Regions from separate parts of the Macrococcus psychrotolerans genome, predicted to be linked through region 2. Evidence: riboswitches for the same ligand, from Rfam matches in the RefSeq annotation. Region 2 holds a riboswitch; the other holds the start of a gene.

Region 1 (4,222 bases), 440 kb from region 2:
TCCCATGCTTTCCTTTAACGACTTCTGCAATACCATATATCCCACGTTCCGGCTTCGTTTTATAGATAATGACCTTATCTTCTGGTTGCATCTCTCCATAATGTTTATAGCCTAAACGATGTACACCGTTAACGTTGCTGACATAAATGGTATACTCCATACCTGATTCAAATGGTATTTCTTCTTTCATTAAGAAGTAACGGTTAATTTTTTCTTTATACTGGCCGACATTAATAATTTTGTTATAGTCCGCTTCTGAGATCGGATTCAGCAACTGCTCTTTCATGCTTTGTATCGTCTCTTTTAAATTTTCATCTCGAATTAAATAGTCTTTCGTAAAAGGTGCAAGCTTTGTATCATATTTAAAATGAATTTTAATTTGTCCACGTCTTGGCTCTTCGACTTTAAGTACTTCTCCAGCCCCAAGTAAACCAATTTTATTTTGTACAAGGTAAAAGATGACGCGATCTCCAGGGTTTGCACGTTTAAATGCCTGGTATCCCTCATTCGGATTAAAATGCACTGTCGAATCAAAAACTGAGACTTGGTTCATCAAATCCTCAAAATGATTAAATCTATTATAACCGCAATTCAACCAAAAATAATTCACACAAATTCCTCCTAAATCCACTTATAATTCTTTTTATTTTACATTATCCTTCTTAAATAATACTGCAAGAAACGCAAGTAACACTGAAAATGACAGTTTCTTTTTCATTATACTCACCTACCATATATGTAATACTTGCTGCATGACTAAACTCATTACGATTACAACCATCCATGTGATTGCACCTAACGCTAGCGGTTTGATACCAACTTTGAAAAACTTGCCTATATCTACCGTCATACCTATTCCAGCTAAAGCTGTACTCATTAAGAATGTAGATAAAGTCTTAATATATGATGTGATATATTCCGGTATCGGAATAATACTTGCAACGATACTCGCTATGAAAAAATACAATATAAACCAAGGGAAGACCTTTTTTAAATTTACAGAGGATTGACCTGCCTGCAATAATGCGAATATTAAACAAATCGGTACTATCATAAGTGCACGTACAAGTTTGACGACCGTTGCTGTATCTCCAGCATCCTCACTAAATGCATAACCTGCTGCAACTACACTACTCGTATCGTTTATCGCTGTACCGGCAAAATATCCAAAGCCTGTATCACTAAATTGTAACCAGTGACCGACTGTCGGAAAGACAAATACTGCAATAATGTTAAATAGGAAAATTGTAGCAATAGAAAATGCAATCTCTTCATCTTTCGCTTTAATTATTGGACTTACTGCTGCAATTGCTGATCCCCCACAAATTGCTGTGCCTACGCCAATTAAAGTACTTAAACGCTGATTAACACCAAATAACTTGCCCACTAAAACACCCACACTTAAAGCGGCAGCGATGCTCGTGATGATGAGCGGAAAGGATGATGCACCTAGACTCAATGCTGCTTTAAAACTAAGCGTAAATCCCATCAGAATAATGCCGTATTGAAGTAACTTCTTACCACTATACTTAATACCTTCTTCATAAGGTGCTGTATTTATTAAATTGCCTATGATTATACCAATAATAATACTGAAGATCATACTACCAACTAACGGGAAAATATAACCCAAGTATGTGGCAATCAGTGCGACCAATAGACACAAAAACACTCCTTTAACCTTCATCACATCGCCTCCACTTTCTAGTTGAGTCTATTATATCTAACATGTGATGATATCTAAAGCACGAATTCATTATACCTATTGATTACGAACGTATGTTTGTTTATAATTAAAGGATATTGCTAAAAACGAGGTTTTAAATTGAATTTATTATTATTGTTTCTCACATTAAACTTTTCATCCTTTCAAAGTGATATGCCAAAGGTACCGGCGACCTTCGATCGTGCTATTGATGGAGACACAGTTTCATTGAAAATTAATAACCGCAAAAAGACAGTCCGTCTATTACTCATTGATACGCCTGAGTCAAAAAAACCAAATACACCCGTTCAGCCATATGCTCTTGAAGCGGCACGTTATACAGAATCACTTGTAAAGACTTGCGATCTTAGTGTCCAATACGACACAAAAGGGAAGAGAGATCGATACGGGAGAGAGTTAGTCTATCTTTACTGTGGTAATACAATGATTAATGAACAGCTGGTCAGACAAGGATACGCTCGAGTCGGCTATGTGTATCAACAGAAAGATTATTTAAATCGAATGCTGGCGGCAGAACGAAAGGCCAAAGCTGAAAGTTTAAAAATATGGTCTCTTAAAGGATATGTGAACGTTGACGGAGAAGGTTTTAATTCTACTAAAGAAGAAAGACAGCAAGAGACAGATATTATGCTGAAGATTAGAGAATCACTGCATCGCATACTAGATGCAGCGATAGATGGATTAATCAAAGGAATAAAGTCCGCCTTCACATCATAAGAAAATATGTTATAATGGAATAGAAAATAATTAAATAACGCATTCTTATAAAGAGAGATTGAGGGACAGGCCCAATGATATCTCAGCAACCGGTTCGCAAGAACACGGTGCTAATTCCTGCGGAGTAATCCGACTATAAGAACCTTACAACGCTTCTTATAGGAGGCGTTGTTTTTTTATCTTCAATACAATAAAAAGGGAGCGTTAATCATGAGAAATTTAGAAGATTATAGAGCATTAAAGCAGGAACTCACAAAATGGAACAGCATTACACCAACTAGTTATGCAGCGAGCATTGCACGAACAAACAAAATAAAAGAACTGAAACGCCAACTCGGTAATGATCAGTATGATGAGGCAGATGCACGTAACGATGAATTTCTATTACGCCATGAAATCAAATCGTTACATATCGAACTCGCACGAATCGAAAAACAACTCATCGATAAGTATCAAGCACTTCACAGTATTTCCTAAGCAGAATAAAATAAGAGATAGCAGACGCTATCTCTTTTTTAATGTATAAATACATATCTTGATACTTGCCATTGATTAAGCGTACGGTAACCAATCACCCCTACACCCGTTGCATAGTTCATCTCTGAAACAAGAATCGTGCCATCTGCGTTTACTCTTTCAACAAAAGCAACATGTCCATAATATCCATCAGACGTTTGTGCAATCGCACCATAGGCCGGCGTTTTATTTACAGTATAACCGTCTTTAATCGCACCATTTGCCCAATTACGTGCATGCCACCAATAAGTAGAAATTCCTTTTCCCATGGATGCTCGTTTATTAAACACGTACCATGTACATTGTCCGTTATCATATAAATTAGAATGTGCAAATACCGGTGTAACGAAATTGGTAACTGTAGTTGAAACAGGCGCATGTGATGCTACCGGACGCACAGTAGGTGTGCTTTGTACTCCATTACCTTTAACAACTAATCTCTGATTCGGAAATATTAAATCTGATGTCAGACCATTCAATGATTTAAGTTGTGCAACGGTGATGCCATAACGATTAGCAATTAAAGATAAATACTCACCAGGCTTCACAACATGGGATGTTGCATTACTTGTCACTGCAATTGGCCTTGTTGTGGATACTGCCGTTGTCGTTGTAGTTCCAGATACTTTAAGTCTTTGCCCAGGAAAAATTAAGTATCCTGTTAAATTATTCAGACGCATAAGTTCATTTACAGATGTATTGTAACGATACGCTATCAAAGATAAGCTATCTCCAGATACTACAGTATGTATCTTCCCACCACTCTGTACTGCAGGACGATTCACTGTTTGTACAGTAGTTGGTCTTGTATTGCTTACAGATCTTGATACTTGTAATGATTGATTCGGAAAAATCAAATTTGAAGACAAGTTGTTCAGTGTCTTAAGTTGAGCAACTGATGTGTTATATTGATTGGCAATAGACCATAGTGATTCCCCAGCTTTGACTCTGTGTTCCGCTGCGTCTGCTTGGTAAGAATAAGCTGATGCGGCGGCTGTAGCTGTTATAGCAGCGAAAGTTAATTTCTTCTTCATACAAGTCCTCCGTATAATAATTGTTAAAAAATAAGATATTTATATTATTACACAAAATATATATGCATAATATTACAGTTTCCTTTCAATTTTAAAGTTTTCTCCAAAAACGAACTATTTTAGCACATATACCTATTAAAACATTTAGCTTTGAAAAACGTTGATATATCAATAATTAGATCGATTCATTAAAATAAAGCCATTATAATATTTCGACATTTTTTAAGTA
Region 2 (4,222 bases):
CATCTTACCTTTGAAAAGGTATTCATTGCCGTACACTTTCTTCACATCATCGAATTTAAGTTCATTGTTACTCACATCTAAAGTCGCTGTATATGGATTTTTATCAGTCCCCTTAAAAAATGTATAGTTCTGATCATAAACTTTCTTAGTATAACCTGTGCCTGAAACTCCTGAAATCATACGCTTAAGGTCTACTTTATAACCATTTACGGTTACGTTATTTACTTTAACTGCACGCACGAAATCTTTATCCAGCATAAACTTGGCATTTCCGCTCGTATAACCAGAGTACTTATAGTAAGGCTTCTGAACTTCAGCTGTTGAATGCTTAGCAAGGGCATCTTCGCCCTGCACTGCACCTAACGACATGGCAGCCGCTAAAGTTGTTGCGCCTAGTACTTTTACAAATTTCATTTCCACCACTCCTAAAATATAATTTCATTATTCTCATCATTTTCTACATTAATTATTTACCCTGAATGGTGCTCACAAAACATTTTTAATCATTAGTTAAAACTAAATAAAATAAAAATCCTTTCATTCTGATGGACTAATGACTTGGGAATTCTTTCTTTAATTAGATGTAATATTCTTTCAACCTTTTATGCCGTTCACATAAAGCTAGCTCTCATCAGCAGTTTAGCATCATGACTACGTATCCCTTTTACAATATCCTTAGAAACCACATGCATACAAAAAGACCCTGTAATTTTACAAGGTCTTAATTATAATGCTGTTCTATTGTATTTCTAATAAATTGTTTAGCTGTTGTTAAATCCTTTGCTTCTTGATTATCTATTGAAATATCTAATCTCTGGATGATGCCTTCCTTTCCTACAAGTACTGGTAAGCTATATGCTATATCCTCATTTCTCGTTGATAATGGGAAAATTGAACGCTCATTGAGCACAAGCGATTTGATAAGCAATACAGTGATTTTTGATATCGCTGCATTGGTCCAGCCTTTTTGATGGAATACATCAAATGACACGCTATCAATCGCCTCAGTTATCTCATTTTTATCTATCTTATGGTTACCACTAAGCTGTTCATATTCCTCTAACGCTATACCATGAATACGCGTTTTACTCCAGAGCGGTACAGCATGTGCTCCATGCTCTCCTATCACAAACCCTTCAACACTTTTAGGGTCAATGTTGTAATGATTTGCAATTAAAGTTTTAAAACGTGAAGTTTCTAATAACGTACCAGTACCTATCACTTTACTCTCCGGATAATACTTTGAAGCGATGTACGTCATCGCATCGACAGGATTGGAAATAATAACAAGCAAGGCATCGGTCGTTACTTCACCGATACGTGTAGTGATTTCTTTAATAATCACTGTATTCGCCTTTGCTAGCGCAGTGCGATCTGGAATTGATGTATCTGTCTTTGTACTGGCCGCTATAACGATAACATCCGCATCCTTTAAATCCTTATATGTTCCCGCATAAATATTGATATGATTCGTGACACCAATACCTTGACTGTGCAAATGATCCATTGCCTCTCCAGTCGCAACATTTTCGTCACTATCAATCAAGACAATCTCGTTAAATACGTTCAAATACTGTACGTCAGTCAGCACTTGACTGCCCACACGTCCAACACCAATGATTCCTAGCTTCATCTACTTCCCTCCATATGGAATGACGTCTTTGTTGAATTCCTTATTAATATAATCTTTCATATCTTGAGACTGAAGTACTTCAATCAAATCCTGAAACTTCTTATCATTCTTATGGCCTTTTTTAACAGCAAGAATATTTGCAAATGGTGAAGATTCATCCTCTAACGCGATGGCATCTTTATGCGGTGTAATCCCATTATCAATTGCGTAGTTAGAATTCATAATTACTGCAGCCCCTTCACCATTACGATACGTCTTCGGTAAGAACTCTGCGCTTTGTTTGTTATTAAACTTTAGATTCTTTTTATTTTCAACGATATCAGTAAAGTGTGCATCTTCAATCTTTACACCTTTTTTCAGCTTGATCACACCTTTATTGACAAAGAATGATAAGAAACGCCCTTCTTCAGCCGGATTACTTGATACGAAGATTTCAGAGCCAGATGGAATTTCATCTAGGTTCTTATACTTCTTACTATAAACCCCCATAGGCGTAGTGAACACTTTTCCTACTTCTTCAATATCATAATGATGCGTCTTTTTCTCAGCTTTCAAGTATGGCACATGCTGGAATAAGTTAGCATCAACATCGCCTTCTTGCAGTAACTTATTCGGTACTTTATAGTCGTTGACAATCTTAACTTCCACGTCATATCCTTTTTTCTTCATCGCAACCGCTGCATGTTTAACAACTTCTCCATGCGGTGCAGGGGAAGCTGCAACAACAATCTTCTTATCCTCTTCTTTTTCAGTTGAACTACAGCCTGCTAAAGATGCAGATAATATGACTGCACTAATTAAACCTAATACTTTTTTCATGCATAGTTTCCTCCTAATTTTTTAACTCAAATAAAAAAATCCCGTGGACAAGAACAAGTCCACAGGATAAATTTCTGTATAGTCTCGTCTCATCTTTACAACTTGCGTTGCAGGAATTGGCACAGTGTTCATTAAGAATCTGCTGCCGAGGTTTCATAGGGCCTGTCCCTCCACCTCTCTGGATAAGAGTTAAAATATTTTATTTTATTTATTGATTACTATCATAATTAAACATCTTAATGATGTCAATGAATATTTTGAAAATTCTATTTTAATCCTTTAATAACTTTCTATTTCTAACATAATACGTTAAATACATAATTACAGACATAAACAGCAATATACCTAGTACAGTGGGTTTGGTCACAAAATTATCTGGAACTAAAAATATAACAGCTGTAAATAACGGTAACAGCACGCTCAACCAAGTATAAGAACGTTTCATCGATTCATATGTTACAAAACTCATTCCTTCATCGTGATCATTAATCTCAGGAACTAAATTAATTTTTCTAAACTTTTTCTTTGCCCATACGAGAAATATTGTACTTACAGCCATCAATATCATATTAATTATCACTGTCGCAATGATAAAGTACAAAAACATATCACCATACTTGTATGGGTTGATATGAACAGAAAACAATACATCACCTTCATTAATCGTATAACGCATAACCATACTCAGTGGGATGATCAGTAATCCAATACACACAATACAGACTAGATTAAATAACGGATAAATTCTTTTAAATTGTTGTTCATTCATCTTCAATATCCTCCAATTCAAAAAGATCTTCAACTTTACATTGAAATACACGACAAATCTTTAACACTAACGTGATAGACGGTGAAATCGTACCTTTTTCGATAAAACCAATCGTCTGTCTTGTGACACCAACTCTTTTTGCTAACTCACTTTGATTCATATTAAATTTAGCGCGGTACTCCTTTAAATGAGACTTTAGCATGTTGTTCACCTCACCACTAATGTACATTATACTTAACATTATGTAAAGTATTTTTAACATATATAAAAAGCACCGCGTAGGCGGTGCTTAAGTCCTTACATTCAGTTGTTCTAATTGTTTAAGCTGCATTTTTGCCTGGTTATATATACTTTCTGGATAATTGTGAATACGCATGAGTTCTATTGCATTCGAAGTCGTTGTAACACCTTTTCTGATTGTATAATCAAATGTTATATCATTATCTTCAGTCAGTGTTTCTTTAAAGTAATAAAAATCAAAGTGTGTCAATATTTCAGTTAATTCAATATCATGTGTCGCTGCAAATAGCAAACTGTTTTGATGTAAATTCAAATAGTCTAGTATTGCAGTTGCTGAAGCAATGCGTTCTTTCGTGTTCGTTCCACGCAATATTTCATCAATGAATATATAGGTCGGTAATGTCAATTTAAGCACTTCTATGAGGTGCTTTACTGATTTAATTTCTGCGATAAAGTAACTATCACCTTTCGCTAAACTATCTTCTAAATTCATTGAAGTGGCTATGATTCCTGGTTGATACACAAATCTTTCACTTGTCGATGTATTCAGACCTTGAGCCATTACTAAATTTATCGCCATCGTTTTCATAAACGTAGATTTCCCCGAGGCATTAGACCCTGTTAACAGTACAGAATGCTTATACTTAAAATCATTCGCTACAGCACGATCAAGTAACGGGTGATACACTTCCTCCGCTTCAAGCGCTTTTTCTTCAGCCGCTTCAGGAATAGCGAAATATGGTAATGTTGTTCGCCATAAA

What was found. A riboswitch is a leader RNA that binds a small molecule or an ion and turns the genes downstream of it on or off. The one in region 2 is predicted to bind S-adenosylmethionine.
Region 1: another riboswitch for S-adenosylmethionine. It lies ahead of QA539_RS09755 (hypothetical protein); the one in region 2 lies ahead of QA539_RS01355 (MetQ/NlpA family ABC transporter substrate-binding protein).

Annotation. Positions count from the first base shown of each region.
Region 1 is NZ_CP124591.1:1,857,644-1,861,865, forward strand. Features, by position in the region: gene QA539_RS09740 (EVE domain-containing protein) at 1-610, opposite strand, end outside; gene QA539_RS09745 (YeiH family protein) at 728-1,687, opposite strand; gene QA539_RS09750 (thermonuclease family protein) at 1,826-2,443, shown strand; SAM riboswitch class I at 2,486-2,585, shown strand; gene QA539_RS09755 (hypothetical protein) at 2,654-2,920, shown strand; gene QA539_RS09760 (LysM peptidoglycan-binding domain-containing protein) at 2,959-3,993, opposite strand.
Region 2 is NZ_CP124591.1:255,418-259,639, reverse strand. Features, by position in the region: gene isaB (immunodominant staphylococcal antigen IsaB family protein) at 1-414, opposite strand, end outside; gene QA539_RS01360 (lactate/malate family dehydrogenase) at 722-1,633, opposite strand; gene QA539_RS01355 (MetQ/NlpA family ABC transporter substrate-binding protein) at 1,634-2,452, opposite strand; SAM riboswitch class I at 2,539-2,641, opposite strand; gene QA539_RS01350 (hypothetical protein) at 2,724-3,221, opposite strand; gene QA539_RS01345 (helix-turn-helix transcriptional regulator) at 3,214-3,423, opposite strand; gene QA539_RS01340 (MutS-related protein) at 3,511-4,222, opposite strand, start outside.